Regions from separate parts of the Comamonas piscis genome, predicted to be linked through region 2. Evidence: riboswitches for the same ligand, from Rfam matches in the RefSeq annotation. Region 2 holds a riboswitch; the other holds the start of a gene.

Region 1 (7,163 bases), 1.1 Mb from region 2:
AGATCGGCTTTGAATCCATCAATATCGACCTGATCTACGGCCTGCCCCAGCAAAACCCGCAGAGCTTTGCCCGCACGATGGAGCAGGTGAACGCGCTGCGCCCGGACCGCATTGCACTCTACGCCTATGCGCACCTGCCTGAGCGCTTCAAGCCGCAGCGCCGCATTCAGGCACAAGACCTGCCCAGTGCAACCGACAAGCTGGCCATGCTGGCGCAGGCGCTGGCAGCACTGGAAGGCGCAGGTTATGTGTATGTGGGCATGGACCATTTCGCCTTGCCAGACGATGCGCTGGCCGTGGCCAAGCGCCAGGGCCGCCTACACCGCAACTTTCAGGGCTACAGCACCCAGCCTGATTGCGATCTGATGGCGCTGGGTGTTTCTGCGATTGGCCGCATTGGTCCTACCTACAGCCAGAACGCCAAAACACTGGAGGAGTACTACGACCTGATTGATCAGGGCCAGATCCCCGTGGTGCGCGGCCTGGCGCTGACCCGCGATGACCTGCTGCGCCGTGCCGTCATCATGGGGCTGATGTGCCAGGGCAGCCTGGCGATTGAATCGCTGGAGCAGGCCTGGCTGATTGATTTTGCGCAGTACTTTGCAGCCGAGCTGTCCCAACTGCGCGAGCTGCAGGAGCAGGGCCTGGTGCAGCTCAGCGACGACACGATCAACGTGACCGAGCTGGGCTGGTACTTTGTACGCGGCGTGGCGATGGTGTTTGACAAGAACCTGCAGGCCGACCGCAACCGGGCGCGCTTCTCGCGCATTATCTGAAGGCGGCCAGGCCAGCATTAGCCTGACAAGGCCGCCAGGCTCTTGTAGAGCATGTAGACCGCCAGGCACAGCAAGATGGCGCCAAAGATCTTTTTGAGCTGGGCCACCGGCAGGCGGTGGGCAGCGCGGGCGCCCAGGGGCGCCGTCAGCACGCTGCAGGTGGCAATGGCGGCCAGGCCCGGCAGCCAGATATAGCCCAGCGAATGCGGTGGCAGGCCCTGCAGATGCAGGCCAGCCACCATGAAGCCGATGACATTGGTGACCGCAATCGGAAAACCCAGCGCCGAGCTGGTGGCCACCGCATTGTGCATGGGCACGCTGCACCAGGTCATAAAAGGCACGCTGATAAAGGCGCCTCCGGCACCCACCAGGCCCGAGAGGCAGCCAATCACGCCGCCAGCTGCCACCAGCCCGGCGGTGCCAGGCATTTGCCGCATCGCCTTGCCGTTGGGTTTGCGGAACATGCGCAGTGCCGAGTAGCCGATAAAGAGGCCAAAGAACAAACCCAGATAACTGCCTTTGAGCAGCGCAAAAATCCCCAGGCTGGCCAGCAGCCCGCCCAGCACAATGCCGGGGGCCAGCCGTTTGACAAGGTCCCAGCGCACGGCGCCATGCTGGTGGTGGGCGCGCACGCTGGACAGGGAAGTAAAGACAATGGTCGCCATCGACGTGGCAATCGCCATCTTGATGGCCAGCTCGGGCGCCACGCCTTGGGTGCCGAGGATGTAGGTGATAAAGGGCACCAGCACCATGCCGCCCCCAATGCCCAGCAAACCGGCCAGAAATCCACCTATCAGGCCCAGGATGGACAGCGGCAGCAACACGAGTAAATCAGCCATGGCGCGCAGTAAAAAGGCCACCTGAAACAGGTGGCCTGAAACCCCGCTGACGCGGAGAGGAGAAGACAGAACGAGCAGCCTGCCCGCAAAAATAAGGTGTTCGCAGCGGATCCCCTGGACCGGCATCCTGAACCGGGGGTTCAGGTGGGCGAGGGCAACCTATCGTTGGGTTCATCTGACGCGAGACGATCACGCTCAATAGGTGATGTACCAAGCCCTGCTCTAAGAGCATTGGTTCAAGGAACTATAAAGCCCAGAGGGGCTGCGAACGAGTCCATTGTAATCGCTGCTGCCAACCGCGCCTGTGAAAACTGCATGCCAATGTACCCAGATTGGTCAAAAAAGAGAGCGGCCTACACAGACAGGAGAATGTGTAGGCCGGTATTTTGAGCCAAGGCATTGCATGGCGCGGCAATCTGGTGTTGTGCCGACCAGCAGCAACGCGATCAGGGTGTGGAAGCTGAAGCGTCGGGGCTTTGGGCGGGCGATGGAGCGAGAGCGGCGTCCAGGCGTTGCATCACGGACTGCAGCCGGGGCTCATCCCAGTCCAGGCTGGCCTGCGGGCCAGGGGCCGCTTGCACGTCGGCCATCGCGGCTGTCTGGGCGGCTGCTTGCGCCTGCAGCGCATCGGCGGTCTCGCTCAGCGCGCTGTTTTGCACTTGCAGATCCAGCAGATCAAAGGCTACGTTGAGGGCAGCCAGCACAGCAATGCGTTCGCGGCCGCGAATCTTACCCGCATCGCGGATGCCGCTCATGGCGCCATCCACATGCTTGACAGCGGCCATCAGGCGCGCTTCCTGGCCTTCGGGGCAGCCCAGCATATAGCTTTGCTGCATGATGTGTACTTCAAGCTGCTTCATCAGTCGTCCTGGTCAAAGGTCTTGGGCAGGCGTTCGATCAGCGCGTCCACGCGGGCGCGGGCTGCTGTCAGGCGCGATTGGAGGGAGTCGCGCTCCTGGGTCAGGGTGGTGACCTGCTCTTGCAGCTGAGCATGGGCACGTTGCAAGGCCTCATGCCGGCTCAGCAGGGCTTCCACCCGCTCAAGCATCAGATCCGTAGAAGGCGTAGTGGCCATAGAGAGACAGTCTTCTTAATTGCGCAATGGGTTTAACGCTAAAATTGTACCCGTTGGTGCTCGCCCTGGTGGTTCACATGGGGGCAGTTCAACGGGAAGCAGGGGCGGGCGCTTGTGCCATACAAGCCCAACGCAACCTGCGCTGCCCCCGCAACGGTAAGCGATGGTTGGCTTTTGCGCCATCCACAGCCACCACTATGCCACTGAATACCTTGAACAAGTGTTTGGGAAGGCGTGTGCTGTGTCATCGCCAGCCCGGATACCGGCCAACATAGTGGAGGCGCGCGGCCCAAAGGCCAGCGCGGCTTCCGTGTTCCCCATTGCCGGCGGGGAGGCTGGCGCGGGGTGGTTTATCGCCAGCTCATTCCATGTTGTCCTCACTGCTTCTGACACGCCCTTGCGCGCGTCCCGCTCTCACGCCCGGCTCCCGCCTTGTCCCATCTGCGTCCACCCTGGCTTTGGCCGTGGTAGCCGCACTGCCTTTGTTGTCGCTGCCAGCGCAAGCACAGCAGGCCCAGCCGGGGGCAGATACAGAGGGTAAGAATCTGCAAGAGATGGTGGTGACCGCCAACCGCATTGCGCAGCCGCTGTCCGATCTGGTGGCCGATATGTCCATCATCGATTCGCAAACGATTGCAAAACAGGGCCCCGGCAGCGTAGCCGATGTGCTGGCGCGGGTGCCGGGCATCCAGATTTCGCGCAATGGCGGGCCGGGTACGACCACCAGCGTGTTCCTCCGTGGCGCGGATTCGCGCTTTACTGCCGTCTATGTCGATGGTGTGCGCATGGATTCGCAGTCGACCGGTGGCGCTTCCTGGCAGTCCATCCCTTTGGCCTTGATCGACCGCATTGAAGTGCTGCGCGGCCCCGCCGCTGCCGTGTACGGCTCGGACGCAATGGGCGGCGTGGTGCAGATCTTTACCAAGAAGGGCGAGGGCGGCGTGCCCCAACCCTATGTGGGCCTGGGCTTTGGCAACCGGGGCACCTTCACGGCCGAGGCCGGCATCTCTGGCGGCGCCGACGGCTGGGATTACGCGCTGGGCCTGAACCGTTCGCAGACCGATGGCTTCAACGCCCGCACCGTGGCCACCGCCAACCCGGACAAGGACGACTACCGCAGCAATGCAGTCAGCGGCCGCCTGGGCTACCAGATCAACCGCCAGCACCGGCTGGAGGCCACCTTGCTGGCCAGCGATGTCAACTCGGGCTATGACAGCAGCCTGACCGAGGACGACCGCAGCCTCAACAAGATGCATGCGCTGGGTCTGAACTGGCAGGCGCAGTGGACAGAGCAATACAGCACCAAGCTGCAGTTCACCCAGTCGCGCGACTATTACGAAACCCGTCCATCACCTTACCAGACGGACACCCGGCTGCAGAACTACCTGTTTCAGAACGAATGGCGCCTGGGCGTGCACACCTTGACGGCCGCGCTGGAGCGGCGCGACGACGCGCTGACCAATGGCGGCATTGACCGCGACCGCCACCAGAATGCGCTGGCACTGGGCTATGGCCTGAACAGCGGCCCGCATACGGTGCAGCTGAACCTGCGCCGGGATGACGACAGCGAGTTTGGCGGCAAGACCACCGGCAGCGCCGCCTACGGCTATGCCTTTGCGACGAACTGGCGCGCCACGGCGACGGTGGGCTCGGCCTTCCGCGTGCCCACGCTCTACCAGCGCTTCAGCGAATATGGCGATGCATCGCTGCGCCCCGAGAAAAGCCGCAATGCCGAGCTGGGCCTGCGCTGGGCGCAAGGTGCCGACAGCTTCTCGGCCACCGCCTACCGCAACCGGATCACCAACCTGATCAATTTCTCGTCGCCCGGCAGCTGCGACAGCGAATTTGGCTGCTATGCCAACGTGGGCAAGGCGCGCTTGGAGGGCATTACCTTGGCGGCCACCACCAAGCTGGGGGCTTTCAACCTGCATGGCTCGGTCGACTTCCAGAACCCGCGCGATACCGAAAACGACAAGCTGCTGGCGCGCCGCGCCAAGCGCTATGCCACCCTGGGCGCCGAGACCCGTGCAGCAGGATGGACCTGGGCCGCCGATATGCAGACCAGCGCCAAGCGCTTTGACAATGCCGCCAACACCAATGTGCTGGGCGGCTACACCTTGTTCAACCTGTCGGCGCAGACCGAGGTGGCCAAGGATGTCAACCTGATTGCCCGGATCAACAACCTGGCCGACAAGCGCTACCAGACCGCCCGCACCTATGCCACCGAAGGGCGCAGCGTGTATGTGGGTGTCAAGTGGATGCCGCGTTGAGCGCAGAGGGGATAAGCCAGCCATGACAGACACAACGGTTCAGCACGCACCAACGGCCCCATGCGTGGCACTGCTGATTGCAGCGCCCGCATCCGGCCAGGGCAAGACCACGGTGACAGCGGCCTTGGCCCGCCTGCATGCCCGCCAGGGCCGGCGGGTGCAGGTGTTCAAATGCGGCCCGGATTTTCTCGATCCGCAGTGGCTGCGCCTGGCCAGTGGCCAGCCGGTGCATGCGCTGGATCGCTGGATGAACGGCGAGGCGGATGTGCGCGCCCGCCTTTTTGAGGCCGCGCAGAGCAATGATGTGCTGCTGATCGAAGGCGTGATGGGCCTGTTTGATGGCGCCAACAGCGCCGCCGAGCTGGCCAAGTCGCTGGGCATATCCGCCGTGGTGGTCGTCGATGCATCTGCCATGGCCGCTACCTTTGGCGCCATTGCCCATGGCTTGCAGCACTATGACCCGGGCCTGCAGCTGGCTGGCGTGCTGGCCAACCGCGTGGCCACCGCCCACCATGGCGAGATGCTGCGCAGCGGCCTGCGCGACCCGGCCCTGTGGCTGGGTGCGATGAACCAGATCAGCCTGGATGCCGCCAAGCCGCGCGCCAACCTGCTGCCCGAGCGCCATCTGGGCCTCGTCGCCGCCCATGAACTGCACGATGCCGCCGAGCGCCTGGATGCAGCCGCCAATGTGCTGGCCCACACGCCGCTGGGACAGCTGAGTTGGCAGGAGTGGCAGCAGCGCTGGACGGTGGCCTTTACCGCGCCTGCTGCTGCCGCGCCGGTGCCCGCCTGGCTGGCCGGGCGGCGCATTGCGGTGGCCCGCGATGCCGCTTTCAGCTTTATCTACACCGCCAATCTGGAATGCCTGCAGGCCATGGGCGCCGAGCTGGCCTTTTTCTCGCCGATTGCGGGCGAGCGTCTCCCCACCTGCGATGCGCTGTGGCTGCCCGGCGGCTACCCGGAGCTGCACCTGCAGGCGCTCAAGGCCAATGCAGGCCTGCAGCTCGATCTGCAAGCGCACCTGGAGCAGCGCAAGACCGTGTGGGCCGAATGCGGCGGCATGGTGGCGCTGGCCGAAGGCCTGACCGATCTGGACAGCCGCTGGCATAGCTTGTGGGGCTTGCTGCCGGCGCAGGCTGTTATGCAGCAGCGTTTGGCCGGCCTGGGCATGCAGCAGTTGCTGACGCCCTGGGGCATGCTGCGCGGCCATACCTTTCACTATTCCAAACTGCAGAGCGAGGCCCAGGAAGTGGCGCGCAGCAGCCGCCCGGGCCAAGCGGCCGAAAGCGGCAAGGGCGAAGCCGTCTACCAGCAGGGCAGCATCCATGCCAGCTATTTCCATGCCTGGTTCCCCTCATGCCCGCAGGCGGTGGCCGCCTTGCTGGGGGTGGAGATGCCGGTGGTTGATCCGCAGGCCTGGCGCTGCGAAGCGTTGAACGCCTAAGATGCGCGGCATGGATGCATCTATATTCCAAGTCGATGGAGCGCCGCTGAAGCTGCTGCTGCTGGGCGGGCAGAAATCGGGCAAATCGCGCCAGGCCGAGCTGCTGGCGCGTGCCTGGTTGCAGGCCGATGCTGGCCGCAGCGCCAGCCTGGTTGCTACCGGCACCGCCTATGACGCGGAGATGGAGGAGCGCATTGCGCGCCACCAGCGAGACCGCCGCGAGCGCGTGCCGCAACTGGCCACCTTGGAAGCGCCGCGCGACGTCGCCCAGCTGCTGCAGGCCCACAGCCGGCCAGATCACCTGTTGGTGGTCGATTGCCTCACCCTGTGGCTCACCAACTGGCTGATGCCCATGGAGCCATCGGAGGTTGCGCCTGCACAAGCGTGGCAGGCGCAGTGCGATGCCTTTATCGCTGCCTTGCAGGCTGCGCCGGGCCCCGTCATTCTGGTCAGCAATGAGATTGGCTTGGGTGTCATCCCGATGGGCCGCGAGGTGCGCGCCTTTGTCGATGCGCTGGGTCTGCTGAACCAGCAAGCGGCGGCAGCCTGCAACCGCGTACAACTGATGGCAGCGGGCTTGCCCCTGCAGATGAAATGATGGCTTTGTTGATGGCTTCCCGTCCCCTTCTGCGAAAAGCGCTGGCCTGTGTGGCGCTGATGATCTCATTGCCGATGGCGCATGCCGCGCAGGCGGCCAGTGTCGATGAACTGCGGCTCGCTCCTTTTGCCAATGCGCCGGTCTGGAAGGACCAGGACCTG
Region 2 (7,163 bases):
GCAGCGCGGGCTCATCGGGCACCATCGTGGGTTGGATGACGATGGTCTGCTGCGCCAGATCGGCCGGCGCAAGCGCAGCGCACAGACTGTCCAGCGCCTCGGGCAAGGCTGGCTGGTTGCGGTCCACAAAGGCCAGCTGCATCGGCAAGAGTGGGTCTGCCTGCTGGCAGGCCTGCAGCAAAGCCTGCAATTCGTTCTTGGCCGCCGACCCCAGGCCGCCCCGGCCCAGCAGCAATAAGGCATCGGGTTGGTTAGCCACGGGGTTTGTCCATCCAGTAGCTGACACGGGCCTTGTCCAGTCGCGGATGGCGGTCCACCTGTGACTCCACCTGGAACACCCGCGCAATGGTGGCGGGCGTCAGCACCTGCTCGGGCGTGCCCTCGGCCTCAATGCAGCCGTTTTGCATTACATAGATGCGGTCGCAGAACTGCGCCGCCAGGTTCAGGTCGTGCACTACGATCAGCACGGTGCAACCCGAGGCGCGCACCAGGCTCAGCAGCTCCAGCTGGAACTGGATGTCCAGGTGGTTGGTGGGCTCGTCAAGAAACAGCAGCTGCGGCTGCTGGGCCAGCGCACGGGCCAGCAGCACGCGCTGGCGCTCGCCGCCCGAGAGGGAAGACAGGGGATGGTCCACCAGGTTGCTGGCCCGCACCTGTGCCAGGCAGGCGCTGACGATGGCCTTGTCCTCGGCGCTGTCGCGCGCCCAGCGCGACTGGTGCGGCAAGCGGCCCATCATCACCAGTTCCTGCACTGTGCAGTCAAAGCCCAGGCCGGTATCCTGGCCCAGCACGGCAGCCTGCTGCGCAAACTGCCGGGAGCTCATCTGCCAGATATCGCGGCCTTGCAGTTCTATGCGGCCACCGGCCTGGGGCTGCAGCACGCGGTAGAGCATGCGCATCAGGGTCGATTTGCCGCAGCCATTGGGCCCCACCAGGCCGACACATTCGCCCTGCGCCACCTGCAGGCTGGCCTGGCGCACGATCGGTGTGGCCTGGGCGCCGTGGCCGGCCGTCCAGGACAGTTGCTTGGCCTTCAGCATCATGCGCTGCCTCCCGGCATCGCCGTGGTGCGGCGCCACAGCATCCAGATAAAGAAGGGCCCGCCTATCAGCGAGGTGATGACGCCCACCGGCAGCTCGCTCGGCGAAAACCAGGTGCGTGCGGCCAGATCGACCAATACCAAAAAGCTCGCCCCCATCAAGGCACTGACGGGCAAAACACGGCGGTGGTCACTGCCCACCAGCATGCGGGTGATATGGGGAATGACCAGGCCGACAAAACCGATGGCACCGCTGACCGCCACCATGGTGCCGGTCAACAGCGACACCACGACAAACAGCTGCAGGCGCAGGCTGGCGGTGTTCAGCCCCAGGGTGGCGGCGCCCTCGTCGCCAACCAGCAAGGCATTGAGCTGGCGGGCGCAGAGCAGCAGCCACAGCAGGCCCAGGCCCAGCACGGCAGCTGGCAGGCCCAGCGCGCTCCACTGTGTGGCTGCCAGGCTGCCCAGCGTCCAGGTCAGCAAGGCATTGGCCAGCTCGCGCTGGCCGGCAGTCAGTGTTATCAGGCTGGTGATCCCCATCAGCATGTAGCCAATGGCCACGCCGCTCAAGATCAGCCGGGTCGCATGCAGGCGCCCCTGTTGCTGTGCCAGCGCATAGACCAGGGCCGTGGCCAGCAGTGCACCGATAAAGGCGCCTGCGGTGATCGCATAAATGCCTGCCATCGCGAAGCTGCCATAGGCCAGCACCGATACCGCCCCCACCGACGCGCCGGAGGACACACCGAGCATATAGGGATCGGCCAGCGGGTTGCGCACCATCGCCTGCATCACCACGCCCACCACCGCCAAGCCCGCGCCGACAAGGGCTGCCAGCAGCACCCGGGGCATGCGCACCATCCAGACAATCTGGTAGTGCTGCTGGCTGATGCCGCCCTGCCCCGCATCGGCTTGCCAGCCGCCGCCCAGCAACTGCTGGCTGACGACGGACCATACGGTGGAGGCATGCAGCGATGCCGAGCCCCAGGTGATGGCGGCCAGACCGCTGGCGAGCAGCAGCGCCAAAAGCAGCAACAGGCATAGCGCCAAAGACCAGGGCTTGCGCCGCTGGCGATCATGCTGGCCGTCGCAGCCAGGCGCATGGCTCACTGCTTGGACTCCACAGCCGGCAGCCAGGGAACCGGGTCCACGGTGATGCCGCGATCAGCATGCAAGGCGGCAGCGAGGCGCTGCGCCACATTCACATTGCGCGGCCCGGGCGTTGCCTCGGCATAGCTCATCACAAAAAAGCGCTGGTCGCGGATGGCAGACACGCCTGCCAGCTCAGGCTTGGCCCGCAGAAAATCGATCTTGCCCTGGGCGCTGGGCCGGCCGTAGTCGATGATGATGATCCACTCGGGGTCGCGGGTGATTACATCCTCCCAATTGCCCTTGGGCCAGTTCGTGGGGATGTCGCCAAAAATATTGCTGCCGCCGGCAGCATCCAGCATGGCCTGGGGCATGCCAAAGCCGCCTACCGTGGTGGGGATCTTCTCGCCACTGTCAAACACAAACACCCGCGGCTTCTCGGTATTGCCCTGCATCTGCGCGGCCAGCTGGTCGATGGAGGCTTGGAGCTTGGCAATTTGCTGCTGCGCCTGGGGCTCGATGTCAAAAATACGCGCCACATTGCGCAGGTCCGCCAAGGTGTCGGCCAGCGCCACACGCTCGCGCTTTTGCACGTGGATGCAGGACTCGGACAGCACATAGCTGGCCACGCCATGCTTGGCCAGCAGCTCCGGCGTCACCCCAGCGGGGCGAAAGCCATAGCTCCAGCCACCAAACACAAAGTCGGCGCGGGCGTCCAGCATATTTTCCAGATTCATATCCTGCGACGACAGCTTGGGCACCTGCGCGAACTGGTCCTTCAGCGCCGGGCTGATTTCCTTTTGCGACGGTATCCCCGAGTAGCCCACCAGCTTGGGTCCCAGGCCCAGGAAGAGGAACATCTCGGTGATGTTCACATCGTGGGTGATGGCGCGCTGCGGCACCCGGTCATAGCGCTGGGGCTGGCCGCAGACATCGATCACCAGAGGGGTGGCCAGCAGGCCTGGGTCGGCCGCAGGCGCAGCAGCCACAGCAGCCGGTGCTGTGCTGCTGGCTGCGCCCTGCCCTGCGGGCGGGTCACAACCCAGCAGTGCGACAGCGGCCGCCGCCGCCAACGCATGTTGAAAGTGCCTAATCGCGCGTCGTGTCATGCCAGGGCCTTGCTCAGAAACGCAGATGTGCCATCAGCTCAAAGCTGCGGCCGTTACCCATCAGCCATTGCGAGCCGTAGGACGAGGCAGCATAGCGCTTGTTGGCGAGGTTGCGGCCCACGAGGTTCAAGGTGGTGCTGCGGTTCAGGTTCCAGCCCAGGACCGCATCGGCCACCGTGTAGGCCGGCAGCTGCGCGGTATTGGCATTGTTGGTGTAGCGGCTGGCGACATGGCGCAGGCCCAGCGAAGCACGCCAATCGCCCGTTTGGTAATGCGCCCAGGCATTGGCGGTGTAGCGCGGTACGTTGGCCGGCTGGTTGCCAGCGCGGTCAATGGCGGTGGCGCCTTCCAGCAGCTCATCAAACTGCGCATCCACATAGGCCAGATTGCCCTCAAAGCGCCAAGACTTGGTCGCCCGCCAGCTGCCCGCCAGCTCAATGCCCGTGGACGACTGCTTGCCGCCCTGGATCGACAGCGCCGGCCGGTCCGGATCGCGGGTGATGATGTCTTTCTTGCGGATGTCGAAGACCGCCAGGGTCCACTCGCCCTGGTCGTTGGGCAGTTGTTGCTTGATTCCCACTTCCACCTGGCGGCCCTTGCTCAGGGTAAAGCCGGTTTGCGACTGCGTCAGCGACAACAGGCTGTTGACGGGGTCATGGCCGGTGCTGACCTGGGCGTAGACGCTGGTGTTCTGGTCCAGCTTGTGGGTCAGGCCCAGGCGCCAGGATGTGCCTCCCAAGGTCTTGTCAAAACGCGCCTGGCTGAGTAGATCCATGCGGTCAAAGTCATACAGGTCACGGCGCACACCGCCCATCAGCAGCCACTGCTCGCCCAGCTTCCAGGCGTCTTCCAGGTAGAAGGCGTTCTGGCGGATGCGCGAGGTCATGCGCGGCTTGTAAGGGTCCGGGCTGTCCCAGTAGCCACTGGTGCCACCGTTCAGCGGCACATCGGATTCGCCGGTATAGGGCGAGCTGTTGAGCGCGGTGAACTTGGCCTGCGACACATCCCAGCCCATCGCAATCTCATGCTGGCCGGGCTTGAATACGGCGCCCAGGCGGTTGCCGCTTTGCTCCAGGTCGTGGCCGATCTCCAGGTAGTCGTAGCGGTGAACCGTGCGCGTGCTGGCATCGTAGTCATAGCCTTCGATGTTCTTCCAATGGCGGTCGGCCTTCATATGGTAGGTCTCGTTGCGCAGCACCAGCGCGTCGCTCACATTCCACTCGGCCTTCAGCTTGTAGCGCTGGTCCTTGTAGTGGATGTCGCTGTCAAGAAAGTTGAAATTGCGGTCGCGCAGCGCCGCCACCGGCTTGCCATCCACCACCGGGGTGCCAAAGTAGCGCTCGGGCCGTTGGTCGCTGACGTCGGCCGTCAGGTCCAGGCGCAGATCGCTGTTGGCCTGCCAGCGGATGGCGCTCATCAGCTTCTTGCTGTCGCTATTGCCCAGTTGGCGTTCGCCATCCGTGCGATCACCGTAGACATCCAGGCGGTAGCTCAGGCTGTCACTCAGTGCGCCGGTGGTGCCCAGGCCCGCACGGGCCGTGCCATGGGAGCCAGCGCCCAGCAAGACTTCGGACGAGGTAGTGCGACTGGGCTCCTTGCGCACCGCGTTCACGGTGGCGCCCATGGTGCCGCTGCCATACATCAGCGATGCCGGGCCGCGCAGCACATCAAAGCGCTCATAGCCCCAGCTGGAGTTGGGATAGGCGACAGTGCCCGCCGCCACGCCCAGGGTCAGACCGTCTTCGGCCACGCCCACCGAGTTGACGCCGGTAAAACCCCGACTGGAGAACGACAGCCCGCCATTGCCGGGCGTGCCGTTGGCACTCAGGCCCACGCTGCGGCCCACGGCATCGACCACCTCATAGTCGGCACGTTCCTGGATCTGCACGGCCGAGACCGAGCTCACGCTGGCAGGCAGGTCCTGCAGCGGTACGGCAAGCTTGCTGGCGGAGGTGGAAGGAAGCTTGAGCGCATTGGGCTCGCTGCGCTTGTCGGTCACCACCACTTCGGGCAGCGAGGCCTCTTGCGCATGGGCCACCGCCATGCCCAAAGCAGGCAAGCACAAGACACAGGAGCCGCCGATGCGGCGGAGAGCGGAAGAAAGCCGTACGGCTGCCAAGAGCCGGTTTTTCGGAAAAGGAACTGCAGTCATGTCAACAAAAGGCGCTAACTGCCTGATGCGGTGGCTGCACTGCACGCAACTGCCCCCGGGACGGGGACGCGCGAAGAACCGCCGTCCACACCCCGCAGACAGTTGAAAGAGCACGCCCCGGGCAAGGCCAAGGCGCACTGCGACTAGGAACAGGCCGGTCTCCGGGCTTACAGGCGGTGCGGCGCTGGCGCGCTGACCCGGTAACCGGTCTTCCCAGGGTATGGGCGTCCTGTTGCCTGGCAGGCAGGGACGCATTCTCAACCCCAGTGACTGGGCCCGCGTGGGAGCGGGCCGCATCGGCTACTTTTCCTGTCTACCGTTGCGGGGGCAGCCAAGGCTTGGGGGAGCGCACTCCCGACCTTGTTCCCGTTTCACTCGCGGCATGCGAGCACCTGTAGATAGGCTTTTTTCAAAGCGCAGCCAGTGTACCAGCCGCCAGCGCTTGCAGCGTGATTCAGTAACGGCCTGTGTCAGCTGGGCGATACAGCGCTGGCTTGGAGCGGGGATTCGCTCTGGACCAGACGCGTTTCGTAGCCAATAAAGTCGCTGCTGCGCAGCTTGCCCAGCAACCACTGCCGAAAGCTGGCCTGGATGGCTCCCTCACCGCCGCCACGGCGTGTATAGAGGTGGAACTTGGGCGTTTGTGCCATTGGCAGTTGGCGCAGTAGCTCCGCCCCAAAGGGTGCCAGCAGCTTGCCGCTGTGGATGTAGCTGAGCGCATCGACATAGGACAGCAGGCCCACGCCCTGCCCGCTGAGAACGGCTTGTAGCATTGCATCATGCGTGTGCAGCAGCATGGGGCTGACATGCTTGTCGCCGGGCTGCAGGCCCAGCATCTCGTAGATGTCCTGCCACAGGCTGTTGTGGCTGAGCGGGGAGATCAGCCGGTGGTGGTGCAGGTCCTGCGCGTTCAGCACCGGGTGCTCGGCCAGCAACTGCGGCGTGGCCACGATCACCTTGAGGTCTTCAAGCAGCGGGGTTTCGTCGAGGTCATCGACACCGCCATAACCCCAGACGATGGCCGCGTCCAGGTCGCTGGCATCAAAGGATGGCATCTCGACACCAATGGAGATGCGCAGGTCCAGCGCCGGATAGTCCTTGGTGAAGGACGGCAGCGAGCGGATCAGGTACTGGGTCGCAAAGTAGGGACTGACCTGGATATGGAACTTGGCCTCGCGCTGGTTGGCGCGCACCGCTTCCAGCCCCTGGCTCAGCGCGTCCAGACCTTGCTCCACATAGTGGTACAGCGTTTGGGCATCGGCACTGGCCAGCAGGCCCCGGGTTCCCCGCTCGAACAGTTGCATCTCCAACACGCTCTCCAACTGCTTGAGTTGCTGGCTGGCGGCCTGCGGGGTCAAACACAGTTCATCAGCGGCCTTGCGGATCGATCCATGGCGGTAGATGGATTCGAACACGCGCAGCGGCTGCAGGGGCGGGAGCTTGTACTTCATGGAGGGGCGCCGGGCAAAGACAGACAGGGCCCGAGCTGGCGCTGATTATAGGTGGCAGCCTGGTGCTGACCGCCTTTGGCGCCCTGCCCTGTGCGCCCATGAAAAACGCATCCCACTACGGATGCGTTGTGCTTTGGCTGTTGCCCAGGCCTCTTTACTGCACCGGATCCCCACGCATGGGCAAGCCGGTGCGGTCCTTGCTGCTCAGCAGCGCAATCAGCCCGACGACCGCCGCCCCAATCAGGTAGTAGGCCGGAACAATGGGGTTGCCCGTCCTGGCAATCAACCAGGAGTTGATCATCGGCGCCGTTCCGGCAAACATCGCC

What was found. Region 2 has a riboswitch for cobalamin ahead of HS961_RS13905 (TonB-dependent receptor). Riboswitches for the same ligand answer to the same signal wherever they lie in the genome.
Region 1: linked by a shared signal. The riboswitch ahead of HS961_RS18725 (TonB-dependent receptor domain-containing protein) and the one ahead of HS961_RS13905 (TonB-dependent receptor) in region 2 are both predicted to bind cobalamin.

The regions. Positions count from the first base shown of each region.
Region 1 covers NZ_CP058554.1:4,155,258-4,162,420, reverse strand. Annotated here, with positions in the region: gene hemN (oxygen-independent coproporphyrinogen III oxidase) at 1-776, shown strand, start outside; gene HS961_RS18740 (sulfite exporter TauE/SafE family protein) at 794-1,615, opposite strand; gene HS961_RS18735 (cell division protein ZapA) at 2,062-2,475, opposite strand; gene HS961_RS18730 (DUF904 domain-containing protein) at 2,475-2,690, opposite strand; cobalamin riboswitch at 2,728-2,976, shown strand; gene HS961_RS18725 (TonB-dependent receptor domain-containing protein) at 3,059-4,960, shown strand; gene HS961_RS18720 (cobyrinate a,c-diamide synthase) at 4,983-6,404, shown strand; gene HS961_RS18715 (bifunctional adenosylcobinamide kinase/adenosylcobinamide-phosphate guanylyltransferase) at 6,415-7,002, shown strand; gene HS961_RS18710 (ABC transporter substrate-binding protein) at 7,014-7,163, shown strand, end outside.
Region 2 covers NZ_CP058554.1:3,082,708-3,089,870, forward strand. Annotated here, with positions in the region: gene HS961_RS13885 ((2Fe-2S) ferredoxin domain-containing protein) at 1-259, opposite strand, end outside; gene HS961_RS13890 (ABC transporter ATP-binding protein) at 252-1,043, opposite strand; gene HS961_RS13895 (FecCD family ABC transporter permease) at 1,040-2,086, opposite strand; gene HS961_RS13900 (ABC transporter substrate-binding protein) at 2,143-3,234, opposite strand; gene HS961_RS13905 (TonB-dependent receptor) at 3,248-5,278, opposite strand; cobalamin riboswitch at 5,521-5,797, opposite strand; gene HS961_RS13910 (LysR substrate-binding domain-containing protein) at 5,857-6,837, opposite strand; gene HS961_RS13915 (MFS transporter) at 6,992-7,163, opposite strand, start outside.